Regions from separate parts of the Rhodococcoides fascians A25f genome, predicted to be linked through region 4. Evidence: predicted binding sites of a transcription regulator. Region 4 holds the regulator's gene; each other region holds the start of a gene.
What was found. The regulator LexA, encoded in region 4, represses DNA repair genes until DNA is damaged. The targets are predictions, from matches to a motif close to CGAACANNTGTTCG.

Region 1 (4,285 bases), 2.8 Mb from region 4:
AACCTCCTCCAGCCCCGCACCGTGTTCTCGGTGCGGGGCTGGTCTTGTTGTCGGTGGTTATGTGATGTGGGGGCCGGCTCGGGCGTGGGATTGTCGGGGTTGTCGGTAGGGGTCGACGGTGGCGGGTGGGATGAACCAGGGGTGGTTGTCGGCGGCGATGAACACTTCCCAGTCACTGTGGTGGAGGAGTCGGTGGTGGAATCCGCAGAGCAAGACGAGATTGTTCATGTCGGTGGGTCCACCGTCGGTCCAGTGCCAGATGTGGTGGCCTTCGGTCCAGGCGGCGGGTTTGCCGCAGCCGGGGAAGGCGCAGCCGTGGTCGCGGGCGGTGAGGGCGCGTTTCTGTTTGGCGTTGACGGTGCGGGCGGTGCGGGCAAGGTTGATCGGGGAACCGTTCTCGTCCATCACGATGGCGGTGAGGAGGCAGTCGCAGGCCAGTTGCCGGGACGTATTGCGGGAGAGTGGTCCCATCCAGGGGAGCCATCCGACGGTGGTGCCGTCACCGAACAAGTCGCGATACGCGCCGCGATCGGCGGTGGCTGGCCGGCTGTCGTTGTCGGATTCGGTTGCGGTGCTGCCATTCTCGTAGTCAGAGTCAGAGTCAGAGTCAGAGTCAGAGTCGCTGTCGGCGTTCATGGTGCTCCGGAGGTCGGTGAGATCGCGGAGGCTGATGTGCAGGTTGAGGTGCGGTTTTTCGCCGCCTTCGGTGGGTCGGTTGCTGGAGGCGAGGTAGCGGTCGAGGATGTGTCCGAATGCGTCGGCTCTGCGTTTGGCGGGGCTGCGTTCGTCTTGGGTGCCGTCGGCGGCGGTGTGGGGTTCGGTCAGGGGTGAGAGGGCGGTGAGCAGTTTTTCTCCGGTGATGGCATCGAAGTCTGCCTTGAGCACCAGCCGCCCGTTCAGGGTTTTCGAGGCGAAGAGTTCGTTGCGGTCGGTGTCCTCGGGTGGTGGCTTGTTGCCACCGTAGGTGTCCTTCAGTTTGGTGATGGCTTCGCGGATGCGGTCGGTGCGTGCGCCGGGTCCGGTCGCAGCTTTGATCATGGCGGCGCGGGCGATATCGCGACCCTCTTGGGGAAGGTTCTTCGGTGGTGTTTCGGCGAAGTCGAGGATCAGGGCGGCATGGTCGACGGACATGACGCCGGTGTTCACGGCGTCGGCGATATCGGGGAAGTTCTTCAGTCCGCGGGCGAGGGCGACGATCTTGGTGGCTTTGCTGGGGGTGAGCAGGGTGGTGGAGGTGAGCCAGCCGGCGGGGCCGGGGAATCCGAGTTTCTCGCGGCTCACGCGGGTGTCGATTTCGGCGACGAGGGAGATACGTCGGGCTTCGAGCAATTGGATTTGGTGGGAGACATCAGCAGCGTCGGCGAGGAGTTCGGCCTCGCTCAGTTGCCAGATCTCTGTGGTCATGGGGTAAGTGTATCGAACGTGCGTTCGATTGACAACCATAGTGCAATCGAAAACTATTGTCTTGCATAAGGATTCGTGAGATCAAACTTGTCGGTGGCCCGTGGTATCAACCCGCCACGCAGTCGTACACGTGCGATCTATCGCCCTTGCGGCTTACCCACACGCTTTCGGCGGTCGATCGCTGAAGCTTGCGTCATCGAACGGTCTGCTCCAGATCTCGGACTCTGCTGCATCACAAACCGCCAATCCGTAGCCGGGGAGTCGTCGGCAAAAGATGTCCGCATAGATTCTTCGGTACGACTGGAATTCATGGGAGTCTCCGTCTGGAACGAACTCGTAGGTCAATCCGTCATATCGTCGGAAGAGCTTGGATCAGCTGCTCGCGCAACTGTTTCCAGCTCGGATCGGTATTGCGCCCACCACGCTGCATCGCCGTCGGTCATGTTCTCGTTGCCGAGGCGCAGTCCAACGGAGTTGTCGATCAATTCGCGCAGTATGTCTGCGTGCCCGGCATGTCGATTCGTTTCGATACACATATGCACCAGCACGCGATGCAACGTGACTTCTTGCTTCTCCACCGGCCAGTGCAGGACGCGTCCGACTGTGTCCAGGTCGTGTGAATCGATGGTCTTGTCGGCATACGTCCAGGCCTCGCGGTACAAGGCGACTATGGATTCGGACGACTCATCGGCAGTGGCCCACATGTCGGCGTTGAGCCGGGCCGTGGCCGATGCCTCCAGTTCCGCGAAACGAGGTGGGAACTCGCGACCGAACGTGAGGCCGAAGTAGCCGTACTCGACGATCGCCAGGTGCTTGACGAGACCCAAGAGATTCGTTCCGGTCGCCGTCATCGGCCGACGCTTCTGGTATTCGGTCAGGCCGTCGAGTTTCCACACCATGTTCTGGCGTGCGATGCGAAGGTACTGGTGCAGATCGTCTTTCATCGGTATCAGTTCATCGATGCGTGCCACACGAGGGCGGCAGCCAGTGCGCCGAGTCCGTTCAACGACCAGTGCAGGGCAATGGGTGCGATGAGACTTCCGCTGCGGCTGCGCAGCCACGTGAAGACCACACCGGCCGCGGCCGTTGCAATGACAGCCAGCCCGATGCCGACGATCTGCCCGAACAGGCCACCGCCGAGGAACCCACTGAGGCCGACGTTGCCCGCCGTCAGGCCCAGCGAGGACGCGATATGCCACAGTCCGAACAACAGAGATCCTGCCGCGAACACGCCCCGTGCGCCGTAGATCCGGCCCAGCGTTCCGTGCAGAACCCCGCGGAACGCGAGCTCTTCCGGGATCACGGTCTGCAGTGGAATGACGATCATCGACGCGATCACAGCGGCCGAGACGGTCGCGTACCGATCGGCCATGAAGAACGGGCGGGTCAACGGCAGCAACGCGCCGATCGCGACGACCGTGAGGACGATTCCGACGGCTCCCAGCGCGTACAGCGAACCCGTCTTCCACTGTTTCGGTGACAGGCCCAATTCGGCCCAGCCCAGGCCACGGCGGTTCGATAGAACGACCAACAGCACTGCGGCGATAGGAACCGTCGCGATACTGGCCCACGCCGTGGTGAAGTGCGCGATGAGGTTGGTGCCCACGAGTACGAGCACGACGGTGGCGACGTCGAGGTAAGCGTGGAAGGCACGTCTGGGTGCCACGCTTCCGGCCGGGTCAACAGCAAGCATTGGATCGAGTGTACCGGCGTCAGCTGATAACGCCCGGAGAATCGAGGCTTCGGTCGAGGCCCTTGCGGTCGTAGAGAAGGGTGAACACCAGGCCGAACACGAGCCCGATGAGCAGCCCGAGAGACGTCATACCCACCGAGTGCAGCAGGCCGGCGTCAGGCGAGGCGTTGAAGTACAGGATCGAGCGGGTGCCGAGGAAGATTTGATGCATCGGCTCGAACTGAGCCAGCCACGTGAAGATCGGCGGGCTCGCCTCGAGGGGAATCGTGCCGCCCGAGGACGGCAGTGCCAGGATGATGAAAACGACCAAGTTGATCAGCAACCCTGCTGTGCCGAATGCGGACATGACCGCCAGCGCTGTGAATCCGACGGCGGTGATCGCGAACGCGCCGTACATCCACAGGGTCCACGCATGGGTGATGGGCATGCCGAGCAGATGGCTGATCAGCAAATACAGGCCCGATACGAGCATGGCGAGAACGAACATCACCAGCCACTTGACCAGCAGGGTCTGGAACCGGCTGATCTGGGTGGGTCCGCGGTGGATGTACTTCGGGCCGATTTCGGTGGGGGTGAACCCCAGTAGTCCGTCGACGAGTGTGCTGACGATGGTCGCACCGGTGAACCCTGCCAAGACGAGCAACAGCGCGTAGTAGAAAGCAGACAGGCCACCGCCGGTACCGTCGGGCAGTGGATCATGCTGGGCCACAATCACATTGATCGGCTGCGCCAACGTCAGTGCGCTCGCGCCCGCCAGTTGAGTGTCGCCGAGTTGCTGGCGAACCTGATCGGATATCTGTTGGCCCACGGTCTGATTCACCGACTCGAATGCAGGCGTGGCCACTCCGGTCACGAGCGACATACCGAAGCTGCCCGCCCGCGGATTGGTGTACACCGTGATGACCGGCTTCTCGACATCGCCGGGAATCACGCTCGCCTGCGCTAGGATTCCCATTCTCTTGGTGAAATCACTGGGGATGACGATGGAGCCGTAGACCTCGGCCGTGGACAGCAACGACTCGGCCTGTGCCGGGCCGACCTCGCGGAAAGCGACCTTCTCGGAGTCGACGTTCTGGATCAAGCCGTCGACGATGTCGTTGCCGATATTGCGTTGCTCGCCCGCGAGGGTGTCGCCCTCGTCCTGGTTGACGATCGCGATGGGCAGGTCGTGCAAGTTGCCTCGGGGAT
Region 2 (4,285 bases), 1.4 Mb from region 4:
CGTTCTCGTCCATGACGATCGCGGTGAGAAGACAATCGCAGGCGAGCTGCCGGGACGTCTCACGGGAGAGCGGTCCCATCCAGGGCAGCCACCCGACGGTGGTGCCGTCGCCGAACAGATCGCGATATGCGCCCCGATCGGAGGCCGGTCCACTGTCACAACCATCAGCATCATCGCCGCTGGTGCTGCTGCTCGCGCTATCGGATCTGGTTGCCGTACCTGTGTTCTCGTCATTGCCGCTGCCGCTGCCGCTGCCGCTGCCGCTGCCGCTGCCGCTGCCGCTGCCGCTGCCGCTGCCGCTGCCGCTGCCGCTGTCACCGGAGCCTGCGCCTGCTGCAGTGCCGCGGAGGTCGGTGAGATCTTTCAGGCTGATGTGCAGGTTGACGTGCGGTTTTTCGCCGCCCTCGGTGGGGCGATTACTCGACGCGAGGTAGCGGTCGAGGATGTGTCCGAACGCGTCGGCGCGGCGTAGAGCGGGGCTGCGTTCATCCTGGGTGCCGTCGGCCGCGGGTCGAGGTTCGGTCAGGGGCGAGAGAGCGGCGAGGAGTTTTTCTCCGGTGATCGCGTCGAAATCACCTTTCAACGCCAACCGCCCGTTCAAGGTCTTCGAGGCAAAGAGTTCGTTGCGGTCGGTGTCCTCGGGTGGTGGCTTGTTGCCACCGTAGGTGTCTTTCAGTTTGGTGATCGCTTCACGGATGCGGTCGGTGCGCGCGCCGGGTCCGGTGGCGGCGGTGATCATCGCTTTGCGCGCGATATCGCGACCCTCCTGCGGGAGGTTCTTCGGTGGTGTTTCGGCGAAGGCGAGGATCAACGCGGCATGGTCGACGGACATGACACCGGTGTTCACGGCGTCGGCGATATCGGGGAAGTTCTTCAGTCCCCGGGCGAGGGCAACGATCTTGGTCGCTTTGCTGGGGGTGAGCAGGGTGGTGGAGGTCAGCCAGCCGGCGGGTCCGGGAAATCCGAGTTTCTCGCGGGCCACACGGGTGTCGATCTCGCCGACGAGAGCGATGCGCCGGGCTTCCATCAACTGGATCTGGTGGGAGACATCAGCAGCGTCGGCGAGGAGTTCTGCCTCGCTCAGTTGCCAGATCTCTGTGGTCATGGGGTAAGTGTATCGAACGTGCGTTCGAGTGGCAATGATAGTCGAATCGAAAACTACTGCCGTGCATAAGGATTCGTGAAGCGGGACCTGTCGGTAGCCTGTGGTAGGAGCTACGGAGCCCGTTTCCAGATGGTGATCGCCGCAGCGATTTCAGTCCGAGCAGCGCGGTGACTGATTCGATTTCTGACGCGTAATCGACCAGCACCAACTCGTTCCCATCCGCCGCTGGCGTTACTTGGGTGTCTTCGTGGCGGTTCATCTCTTGCGCATGCAGATTCGCCCAACGTACGGCCATCGGACCGACGCGGCGATCCGTCACCGAGTGCGACGCTCTCGAAGTTCGGAAATCCGCGGTGCAGGCATCCGACGCGTCAGTACACCTCGCGCCGATGTTCCTGTTCCAACACCTGCTCGAGGTCGCTCAATCGGTTCATCGACGACACCTGACGCGCCGTGCGGTGATTGAGCGCCAACATCTCGCGGTGCCTGTGTACGAAGGCCCAGTAGCCGGCGGTGAAGGGGCATGCGTCGTCGCCCAGTCGCTTTTTCGGGTTGAATTCGCACGGCTTGCAGTAGTCGGTCATGCGATTGAGGTACGCCCCGCCCGAGGCGTAGGGCTTGGTGGCGATCACTCCGCCGTCCGCGTGCTGGCTCATGCCGATCACATTCACCGGCATCACCCAGGCGAACCCGTCGACGAAAGCCGTTGCGAACCAGTCGGTCAGCGCTCGCGGGTCCCAAGCATGTTGCAGCGCAAAGTTTCCCAGAATCATCAGTCGAGGAATGTGGTGCACCCAGCCGCGGTCGCGTACGCCGTCGACGGTGCTGGACAGGCATTTCGCCACCACGGCATCACCGTCCAACTCCGTCAGCCAACTCGGAAGGGGCTCATGGGCTTCGAGTTTGTTGCGCTCGAGGTACTCCGGCCCCAGATGCCAGTACAGGTGCCACACGTATTCGCGCCAGCCGAGGATCTGCCGAACGAAACCCTCCACGCTCGCCAGCGGGGTGCCGTCTCGATGGGCGTCCTCGGCAGCGTGCGCCACGTCCAGCGGTTGCAGCAGGCCGAGGTTCAGGGGGACCGAGAGCAGTGAGTGCGACATCGTCCAGTCATCGGCCATCACCGCGTCCTCGTACTTGCCGAAGTCGTCCAAGCGGTAATTCACGAAGTGCGCCAACGCGTCCGACGCCTCGGCCGCCGTCACCGCGAACACTCGGGGCCCGTCGACTCCGACGGTGTCGAGGTCCCACTCGTCTAGGTCGGCGCGCACCTGATCGTCGACGGCATCCTCGGTCGGCCACCACGGTTCCTCCACACCGAGGGTCAGCCGTCCCTTCGGCGGTGGCGACTGATTCTCGGCGTCGAGGTTCCACTTCCCCGAGACGGGATCGGCACCGTCCATCAGCACGTCGAATCGCTTGCGCTGCTCGCGGTAGAACGTCTCCATTCGAAAGGTCCCACGCTCGGCCGCCCAGTCGGCGAACTCTGCCCGGGGAAGCGCGAACATCGGCGTCGGCAGAATCTCCGAGACCAGGCCCTCCTCGTGCAAGGCGGCGACGAACTTCTCCGCCGCGTGCGAGGTGGGCTCGTACACCACCACGGGCTTGCCGTACTCGGCCAACCCCTCGCGGTACGTCTCGGTCTGCAGGTAGGTGACGCGATCACCCAGCTCGTCGGCCAGATGACGCATCCCCGACAACACGAGGTGCAGCTTTTGCCGGTGGTATCTCCGACGCCGGAACACGCGACGGGACTCGATCATCAGCACGTCTCGCTCGGCATGCTCGTCCACCGAGTGGAAGTGCGGGCCGAGCTGATCACCGAACAACCACAGAGCGTCCATTATCGGAGTGTTCTCCCGCAGCGACGAAGGCAAACCCGCGTCCGGAGCATGGCCGGCTGGTGAACACTGTGGCCGACCCAGGCGCGCCTTACTTGACCACCGACCATCCATCGCATGGACTGACCCGATGCACGCTGAGTCTGCGCTTTCCAGAAGGACGTTTCTTCGCTCGTCGTCGGTGGCCGTCGCGGTGGCCGGAGTCGCCACGACACTGCCTGCCACTGCTCACGCACAGGGCAGCGACCGAGGCTTCCTCCACGGCGTCGCATCGGGAGATCCGTTACCCGACGCGATCGTTCTCTGGACCCGCATCACCCCCACGCCCGACGCCACCCCGGGCTCCGGCGTCGGCCCGCAGGTGTCGGTGACGTGGCGGATCTCCCGTAGTGCAGACATGGGTGACGTCGTCTCCTCCGGCACCGTCTCGACCGGCCCCGATACCGATCACACCGTCAAGGTCGACGTCGACGCCCTCAGCGCAGGCACCACGTACTTCTACGACTTCCGGACGAGCGACGCGGCATCGGCCGTCGGGACCACGCACACCGCACCGGCCAACAATGCCGACATCGATGCGATGCGATTCGGCGTCGTCTCGTGCTCCAACTGGGAGTCGGGCTACTTCGGTGCCTACCGGCATTTGGCCGCCAGGACGGACTTGGACGCCATCGTGCACCTCGGCGACTACATCTACGAGTACGAGACGGGCGGCTTCCCGGGGCGCGACGGCGTCGTGCGGCAGCATTCGCCCACGCACGAGATAGTCACGCTCGCCGATTACCGCCAGCGGCACGGCCAGTACAAGTCCGACCCGGATCTGCAGGCCGCCCACGTCGACGTCCCGTGGATCTGCACGTGGGACGACCACGAGTCGGCCAACGATGCGTACGACGGCGGCGCCGAGAACCACACTCCGGCCACCGAGGGTGATTGGTACACGCGCAAGGCCAATTCGGAGCAGGCCTACTACGAGTGGATGCCGGTACGCGCGGCAGGAACCGCGACCAACCGTCACCTGTACCGCAGGCTCCGGTTCGGCAACTTGCTCGAACTCTCGATGCTGGACCTGCGGACCTACCGCTCGCAGCAGGTGTTGCCGTTCAACGGCCCCGAGGTCGATTCGCCGAACCGGACCATCACCGGTGCCGAGCAGATGCAGTGGCTCACCGACGGCATCGTCTCGTCGCCGACGCAGTGGAAGATCGTCGGCAATCCGGTGATGATCACGCCCACCCTGATCCCGCCGCTCGACCGGGACGCAGCCAGGGCGGTCACCTCGCTGCTCGGCATTCCCGAGGGCGGTCTGCCCTACAACGCCGATCCATGGGACGGATAC
Region 3 (4,285 bases), 640 kb from region 4:
AGGAGCGGAGCAGCTTCGCCCCGGTCGGCGGCCCGCCGAACGCGCGCATGGTTCGTTCGCTACGGGGACCCCAGACCGAGACGAACGTGCGGTAGGCGCGGGCGTCCGCGGCCCCGCACGCGGCGGCGATGGAGTCGCAGGTGCGATCGAGATCGCGATGGAAGACGAGGGCGCGCTCGTCGGTGTCGACGGCTCCCGGTGCGAACGCCCAGGGATCGCAGTCGATGTAGCGCAGGCCGAACTGTGCGAGGTCGAGCTCCTCGACGATGCCGGTGTGGCGAATCATGATGTGTGCCGACGAACCGCGATCCACTCGATGTCCGGGAAAGCGCTCCACGGTGGATACTGCGCCACCGGCAACGGTGTCGCGTTCGAGAACCTCGACAGACCACCCGGCATCGGTCAGGTAGCAGGCGGAGGTCAGGGCATTGTGGCCGGAGCCCACCACCACAGCGTCGATCACATCTTTCAGGCTACTGGCCCGTCCAGTGGCAACCGGCGACCCAGGACGGCGAACGGGCGTCGATCGCCCGCGAACCTGAAGTCCCGCAGCACGTCCGAAAAGCCCAGCCGCCGATAGAGCCGCCAGGCTCGGTTGTCCTCCCGCGCCACCTCGGGTGTGGACAACATCACGTTGTCCGCGCTCACACCGTCGAGCAACCGATGGCACAGTTGCCCGCCGAGGCCATATCCCTGAGCGCTCGGGAGGACGTGGAGCTCGGTCAGCTCGAAGTAGTTCCCCAACGCGTTCTCGACGCTGTGCGGAGGGTGCCCCGAGCGGCGCAATCCGTCACGAACCTGTTGATGCCACCACTGATGGGGTGCACCGTGGTAGCCGTAGGCAACTGCGACCAGTGAATCGGGCTGGTTCGGGTCGGAGTTCGGGAGCAGCGCTCCCACCGCTCGCCAACCCGGACGATGCAGATGTTCGCTCCACATCGGTGCCCGGCTCTGCTCGGTTCCGCGTGGGTAACCCATGGCTTCGACGTAGATCGACAGTGCTTCGAGCAGCCGCAGGCGGAATTCCGGGGGCGTCAGATCGACCAGGTACGGCGTTGTCCGCGCATCGGTGACGACTGTCCTCAACCTTTCTTCGGAAACTTGTCGGTGGGCACAGCTATATTGAAAAGCGTCGAACGGGTGTTCGACGATCGGGGCCGAGTGCGCCGGTGGTTTCGACTCGAATCAGGGGGTCGAATACTCCGGAGTTCGACTGTAAGGCTTCGTCACGGTTCCGGGCGCGTCAGGTACGCACCGGAGATTCGAACTGGAGGTGTTCGAGTATGACGATCACGAAGGCATTCGATGCCGGCGTGCGGTCGCCGGTGCCGCGTCAGGCCCGGGTTCTGCTCGGTCGGGCCGATGCTCTGTTGTCCGAGTCCATCGGGGAGAGCGATGCGGGTGATCGGTTTCTCGGAAGCTATGCCGCGGCGCTCAAAGGCGCGGCGGCAGTACTGGCGTCGTTGCCGAACTCGATCGGTGCGCGCCCGCGCTCGCGCAACGCGTGGGTGTTGATGGCGAAGGCGGCACCCGAACTCGCAGCCTGGTCGGATTACTTCGCATCGTTCTCGGCCACCCGCGCCGCGGTCGAAGCGGGCGCGTCGAGCACGATCGCCGATCTCGATGCCGACGATTTCTATCGGCACGTGAGTCGTTTCTTGAACTCGGTCGACGATCGACTCGGCGGTCAGTCGCGGTTCGCCTCCGTCGATCCGATGGCCACACCGTTGTCGGCGTAGCTCAACGAGCTGGTCGACGGGTGTGAACTGCCACGTCACACGGTGTTCGACCGCAGTTTCCGGGACGCCCGTCTCGAAAACTTCGGCGTTTCTCAGGAACACATCGTGCGAGTAGGTGGTAAGCAGCGGATTCAGCTCGTATCATCGTCACTAGGTAGCCGCCAAGGTCAGCTTCCCGTCGTTTCGCAACAGAAACGACCTTCAATATCAGTGCAGGGGGAGGTACCGTGCCACTCTCCGAGCACGAGCAGCGCATGCTCGATCAGATCGAGAGCGCTCTCTACGCCGAGGATCCCAAGTTCGCGTCTCATGTGAGGGGCGGCCGCGTTCGCGCGGCGTCGAGCAGGAGGCGCTTTCAGGCTGCCGCGCTGTTCGTCGTGGGACTCGTGTTGCTCGTCGCCGGTGTTGCTTTGTCGACGAACAGCTTGGCTTTTCTCGTCGTCAGTCTCATCGGCTTTTTGTTCATGTTCGGTGCCGGGGCACTGTTCCTGTTCGGCGGTTCCAAGAAGGGAGCCGCAGCGACGCCGGACGAAGGTGGCACAACCAACAGTGCTGCCGAGGCCTCCGGTCGTGGTTCCGGACAGAAGTCGAAGGGTGGCCGCAAAGGCGGCAGCTTCACCTCTCGCATGGAAGACCGGTTCCGTAAGAGGTTCGAGCAGGACTGAGTCGTCCGGGTTCCGAGCAACCCGCCCGAGATCGGTTCGCTCCCACAACTTCACGCGTCACGCACAGCAGCACCTCACCTTCGGGTGGGGTGCTGTTGTCGTTTCCGCCGTGATCGGACCACGTGCCGCGGCCGCCTCGGCCGAGCCGACGTGGGACGCCCGGTGTGGATGGTCGTAGCCGGGCGCATGGCGGGCCGCCTCCCCACTTCGCCCCACGGTCAGCAAAAGTCCCCACTTTTCCCCACCTGAGCCCCACTGGGGGCCTCGAGGCGATGCTTCTCCGCCGCCCTGTGGTGTGAAGGGCCTGGTCATGCCTCTGGACCGGAGGAGTCTGGGTGCCCGGCGTCGGATCGTGGCGACTTTCCAAGTTCGGGTGCTGACCGGTAATTCCAGCAGTCTTGCTGTAGCTGAGCTGCGGAAATGTGTAACTGCCCAAAGTTTTCACGCTGCGAATGGTTCGAAGTGGGGGAGAGTGGGGTAAAGTGGTCCGCAGCGGAGAGTCGAGGCTGGAGGTGGCGAGTGTTTCTCGGTACCTACACGCCGAAGCTCGACGACAAGGGTCGACTGACGTTGCCGGCCAAGTTTCGGGACGCGCTTGCAGGAGGTGTCATGGTGAGCAAGGGGCAGGATTTCAGCCTCGCGGTCTACACCGCGGCAGACTTCGCGGAGCGGTCTCGGAAGCTGACGGCGGCGTCTCGTGCCAACCCGAAAGCCCGCGCCTACGTTCGTCAGTTCTTTTCGGGAACCGACGAGCAGCGGCCGGACGGACAGGGGCGCATCACCATCAGCCCAGAGCACCGTCGCTACGCGGGACTCGAACGTAACTGCGTCGTGATCGGTTCGATGGATTTCATCGAAATCTGGAACGACGAAGCATGGGCCCGTTACTCCGCTGAAAACGAGCAGGACTTCTCCGACGCATTCGACGAATCCCTCGGAGGAATCTTGTAGCCCGCCCAGGTCGCCTGCGAGTGCAGCGAGGCCTCTGCCCGATCAGAACCCTGACGTTCTTCCCCAACGCCAGGTTTCGCAGATCAGGACCCTGACGTTCTTCCCCAACGCCAGGTTCCCTATCGGACAGGGACCTCGAAGCATTCGCACCGGCGTCCGTGGGCAACCCGCACGGCCCGGACCCGGGCGAGACGTACGTACGCACGACCGGGAGGAACCATGACGGAGGGCGACGGGCAGGACGAGAGCGCATCGTCCGCAGACCGACCCGATCGTCGATCCGCAGGTCCGCTGCACGTACCGGTTCGACTCGGCCGCGCCGACGAATTACTCGGCCCCGCACTCGATTCCGCAGACGGCACCCGCGTCATGATCGACGCGACCCTGGGACTCGGCGGTCATGCCGAACACTTCCTCCGAACCTATCCACACCTGCACCTCATCGGACTCGATCGCGATCCCGATGCACTTCGACTCGCCGGATCCCGGTTGGCCCCGTTCGCCGATCGAATCACGTTGGTACACACAACGTACGACGGTATCGCCGAGGCACTCGACCAAGCCGGCTTGCCGGCACTCGATTCCGTGCACGCCATTCTGTTCGATCTCGGAGTGTCGTCGATGCAGCTGGACGAGTCCGATCGCGGGTTCGCCTACTCCGTCGATGCGCCACTGGACATGCGGATGAATCCGACGGTGGGCATCACTGCTGCCGACGTGCTCAATACCTACTCGCACGGTGACATCGCGCGGGTGCTCAGCACCTACGGCGAGGAGCGGTTCGCCGGCAAGATCGCCTCCGCTGTTCTGCGACGACGTGAGCACACGCCGTTCACCACGAGTGGTCCGTTGGTCGAGCTGCTCTACGCCGCAATCCCGGCCGCGACGCGGCGCACCGGTGGACACCCGGCCAAGCGCACGTTTCAGGCC
Region 4 (4,285 bases):
GGGGTCGTGCTTGCGGCGATCGGTGTCGTCGTCAAGATCGCCGGTCGGCGTGTGCTCGACGCAGCCATGCCGCCCGTCGTCACTGGTGCCGTGGTCGTATTGATCGGGTTGAATCTGGCCCCCGCTGCGACCACGTCGTTCGAGGCGCAGCCGCTGATCGCTGCAGTGACGCTGGTTGCCATTCTGCTGGCCACGGCCGTAGGACCGGGACTGCTGGGCCGACTCGGAATTCTGCTCGGTGTCGTCGTGGGCTGGGTCTTCGCCGCCGTCACCGGCGGTATGGCGCAACCACGCCTCGACGCTCTGAGCGCGGCGAGCTGGATCGGTCTGCCCGAGTTTCGTGGACCGTCGTTCGAGCTGTCGGTGATCCTGGTAGCGCTGCCGGTGGTGATCGTCCTGGTGGCCGAGAACGTCGGACACGTCAAAGCGGTCGCGGCGATGACCGGCAAGAACCTCGACGACGTGGCCGGTGACGCGCTGATCGCCGACGGCTTGGCGACCACCCTGGCCGGAGCCGCTGGTGGCTCGGGCACCACCACCTACGCGGAGAACATCGGGGTCATGGCCGCCACTCGCGTCTATTCGACAGCCGCGTACTGGGTCGCGGCCTTCACGGCGATAGTGCTGGCGTTCTCGCCCAAGTTCGGTGCCCTGATCTTCACCGTCCCCGACGGCGTCATCGGGGGAGCGACCCTGGTTCTGTACGGACTCATCGGGCTACTGGGCGTTCGGATCTGGACCGACGCCAAGGTGAACTTCGCCGATCCGGTCAACCTGATCGTCGTCGCGGCGGCGCTCGTCGCGGGCATCGGCGACCTCACGCTGTCGGTGGGCTCGGTCGAACTCGGCGGTATCGCGTGGGGTTCTCTGGGCATCCTGCTGGGCTATCCGATCGTCTCGGCGCTCGCGAAAAGTACCGCCGACCGGCGGACCTAGCGGGGGCGGTCACGGATCGCGCACGTTTTGGTCATCGACCTTCGCTGCACCCCGAACGTACTGTTGGAACGTGACGTCAGTCGTACCGACGACCGCGAATGACACCGTTCACAGGTAGACGTCGGTATGCACCGAACAAGGAGATCTGCGTGGAACGCACACTTTTCGAGCCCGAGCACGAGCTGTTCCGGGAGTCGTACCGGAAGTTTCTCGAACAGCACGTAGCCCCCAATCACGCGAAGTGGGAAGAGCAGAACATCGTCGACCGCGGCGTCTGGGTCGAGGCCGGTAAGCAGGGCTTCCTCGGAACGGCTGCACCGGAGGAGTTCGGCGGCGGCGGCGTCAAGGACTTTCGGTACAACGCCATCGTCACCGAGGAAACCACTCGCGGCGGCTACAGCGGCATCGGCTTCACCCTGCACAACGACGTCGTCGCGCCGTATCTGATCGAGCTGGCCAACGACGAGCAGAAGCAGCGTTGGCTCCCCGGATTCTGCTCGGGTGAGCTGATCACCGCGATCGCCATGACCGAGCCGGGTACCGGAAGCGACCTGCAGGGCATCAAGACCAAGGCCGTTCGCGACGGTGACGACTGGGTGCTGAACGGATCGAAGACGTTCATCACCAACGGAATCAACGCCGATCTGATCATCGTCGTCGCCTGCACCGACCCGGAGAAGGGTGCTCAGGGCTTCAGTCTGCTGGTCGTAGAGCGCGACATGCCCGGTTTCGAGCGCGGCCGCAATCTCGACAAGATCGGGATGAAGGCCCAGGACACAGCCGAACTCAGCTTCACCGACGTTCGCGTGCCCGCGGCCAACCTGCTCGGTGAAGAAGGCATGGGCTTCATCTACCTCATGCAGAATCTTCCCCAGGAACGGCTCTCGATCGCTGTTGTCGCCGCTGCGGCCATGGAATCGGCGCTGGACATGACAATTCAGTACTGCCGCGATCGCAAGGCGTTCGGCAAGTCGATCGGAAAGTTCCAGAACACCCGCTTCGTGTTGGCGGAGTTGGCAACCGAGACCACCGCCACCCGCATCATGGTGGACAAGTTCATCGAACTGCTCAACGCGGGCACCTTGACCGTCCAGGAAGCCGCCATGGCCAAGTGGTGGACCACCGAAAATCAGGTCAAGCTGATCGACCGGTGCCTGCAGTTGCACGGCGGCTACGGCTACATGAAGGAATACCCGATCGCCAAGGCCTACATGGACTCTCGTGTCCAGACGATCTACGGCGGCACCACCGAGATCATGAAAGAGATCATCGGCCGCGGATTGAACCTCTGATCTGCTGATCCGACGAACGCGAAGGGCCGCAGCACAATGTGCTGCGGCCCTTCGCGTGTCACTGCAGAGACGTCGCCCTACAGCTTGCGCATCACGGTGACGACCTTGCCGAGGATGGCAGCGTTGTTACCCGGAATCGGCTCGAACAGCGGGTTGTGCGGCAGCAGCCACACCTCGCCCTTCGACCGCTTGAACGTCTTGACGGTGGCCTCGCCGTCGATCATCGCGGCCACGATGTCTCCGTTGTCGGCCACGGACTGCTGACGGACCACGACCCAGTCACCGTCGCAGATCGCTGCATCGATCATCGACTCGCCGACGACCTTGAGCAGGAACAGCGAACCCTGACCGACCAATTCGCGGGGGAGTGGAAAGACATCCTCGACGGCCTCTTCGGCCAGGATCGGTCCACCGGCTGCGATTCGTCCCAGAACCGGCACGAACGTGGGGGTCGGTAGGCGGTCCTGTTCCTCGGACGAACCGTCGACCGCAGCAGCAGCTTGATCGGCCTGCACCTCGTCGAGGCCGCGAACGTCGACCGCGCGCGGGCGATTGGCGTCGCGCCGTAGGAATCCCTTCCGCTCCAGAGTGCGTAACTGATGGGCAACGGACGACGTCGACGTCAGGCCGACGGCGTCACCGATCTCACGAATGCTGGGCGGGTAGCCGCGCTCGGTCACCGAAGCTCGAATGACCTCGAGTACCTTTCGCTGTCGCTCCGTCAGGCCGGCGCTGATGTCGGTGCCGACTTCCATGGCCTTGGGCGTCGGTTCCGCGGCAGGCTTCCCTGCTGCGGCCTTCGCGGGCGCGGAAGCGGTCGTCTTGGAACCCGTCGTCTTGGAACCCGTGGTCGACCTCGTCGAGGTCTGGTCCTTCATGCTGTCGGCCTCCTGCTGATGTCCTGGATCCGGTCTGCGTGGTTCGGTCTGCGCGGACTGGAGTTGATGGTGTCGACTCGTGTGGCGTGTGGTTTCTGACACGAATCTAGCGTGTATCAGCTGTTGAATCAAACATCTGTTCGACTCGTGTCGCGTTTTCTACAGACTTTGTCGGAGCCTCGTGATAGAACTTCGAACAAGCGTCCATCGAACGCCTGATCGAACAATCGATCCAACGAGCGAAGACGAGGTTCCGATGACCATCACCACCGATCGCCCCACCACCGCAGGTGTCCGTACCCGGTCCACTGTCGTCGAGCGTCGTCGCCGTGCTCGTCCCGCGCTGCGGAGTTCCATCGCGACGCGCGGTGCGCGAACGACTCCATGCCTGCCGGTTCTGGAGCCGTCCTGGACCGACGTCACCGACCGGGAGGCCGCCGATCGCGAATTCGACGAGACCTCGGCGCACTTCGCCGGCCAGCCGGTCCGGATGCGATCGCTCGTGCTGTGGGTGCTTGCCGTCGTCGTCGTTGCCGGTGGCCTGATCGGAATCGCGAACCTACGAGCTGCGTCGGCCGACGCAGGGGTGCAGCCGGCGGGTGTGGTCGAGGTTCACGACGGAGCTGTAGTCGAGTATGCGCCCGGTAGATGACCACCGGCCCCATCGCACCCGCCCATGACTGAGTATCCTCGACTGACTGCCCCGACACGTATGTTCGACGTCGGCGCATCGGCTACGACGGAGGCTCCTTCATGCATTGCCCGTTCTGCAGGCATCCCGACTCACGCGTGGTCGATTCGCGTGAAATGGACGAGGGGCAGGCAATTCGGCGTCGTCGCTCCTGCCCGGAATGCGGTCGGCGATTCACGACCGTCGAGGCTGCAGTGCTCGCTGTCGTGAAGCGCAGCGGTGTCACCGAACCGTTCAGCCGTGAGAAGGTCGTCAAGGGAGTGCGCAGGGCGTGCCAGGGCAGAGATGTCGACAACGACGCGTTGAATCTCTTGGCTCAACAGGTGGAAGACGCCATCCGCGCCGCCGGTTCCGCCGAAATTCCCAGCAACGAGGTGGGGTTGGCTATTCTCGGTCCGCTGCGCGACCTCGATGAGGTCGCATATCTGCGGTTCGCGTCCGTGTATCGCTCGTTCAGCTCGGCCGAGGATTTCGAGAAGGAAATACAT

Region 1: BH93_RS01825 (HNH endonuclease signature motif containing protein) is a predicted target of LexA. The motif match lies at 1,418-1,431, and genes of this name have one in related genera.
Region 2: BH93_RS08705 (HNH endonuclease signature motif containing protein) is a predicted target of LexA. The motif match lies at 1,119-1,132, and genes of this name have one in related genera.
Region 3: BH93_RS12080 (SAV_6107 family HEPN domain-containing protein) is a predicted target of LexA. The motif match lies at 1,134-1,147, and genes of this name have one in related genera.

Annotation. Positions count from the first base shown of each region.
Region 1 is NZ_CP049744.1:361,963-366,247, forward strand. Features, by position in the region: gene BH93_RS01825 (HNH endonuclease signature motif containing protein) at 58-1,404, opposite strand; gene BH93_RS01830 (DinB family protein) at 1,746-2,348, opposite strand; gene BH93_RS01835 (CPBP family intramembrane glutamic endopeptidase) at 2,354-3,097, opposite strand; gene BH93_RS01840 (YhgE/Pip domain-containing protein) at 3,117-4,285, opposite strand, start outside.
Region 2 is NZ_CP049744.1:1,802,565-1,806,849, forward strand. Features, by position in the region: gene BH93_RS08705 (HNH endonuclease signature motif containing protein) at 1-1,105, opposite strand, end outside; gene BH93_RS08710 (cryptochrome/photolyase family protein) at 1,477-2,949, opposite strand; gene BH93_RS08715 (alkaline phosphatase D family protein) at 3,077-4,285, shown strand, end outside.
Region 3 is NZ_CP049744.1:2,531,983-2,536,267, forward strand. Features, by position in the region: gene BH93_RS12070 (phytoene desaturase family protein) at 1-463, opposite strand, end outside; gene BH93_RS12075 (GNAT family N-acetyltransferase) at 469-1,086, opposite strand; gene BH93_RS12080 (SAV_6107 family HEPN domain-containing protein) at 1,284-1,739, shown strand; gene BH93_RS12085 (DUF3040 domain-containing protein) at 1,967-2,404, shown strand; gene mraZ (division/cell wall cluster transcriptional repressor MraZ) at 2,924-3,355, shown strand; gene rsmH (16S rRNA (cytosine(1402)-N(4))-methyltransferase RsmH) at 3,575-4,285, shown strand, end outside.
Region 4 is NZ_CP049744.1:3,174,248-3,178,532, reverse strand. Features, by position in the region: gene BH93_RS14920 (uracil-xanthine permease family protein) at 1-936, shown strand, start outside; gene BH93_RS14915 (acyl-CoA dehydrogenase family protein) at 1,086-2,228, shown strand; gene lexA (transcriptional repressor LexA) at 2,306-2,983, opposite strand; gene BH93_RS14905 (hypothetical protein) at 3,363-3,758, shown strand; gene nrdR (transcriptional regulator NrdR) at 3,860-4,285, shown strand, end outside.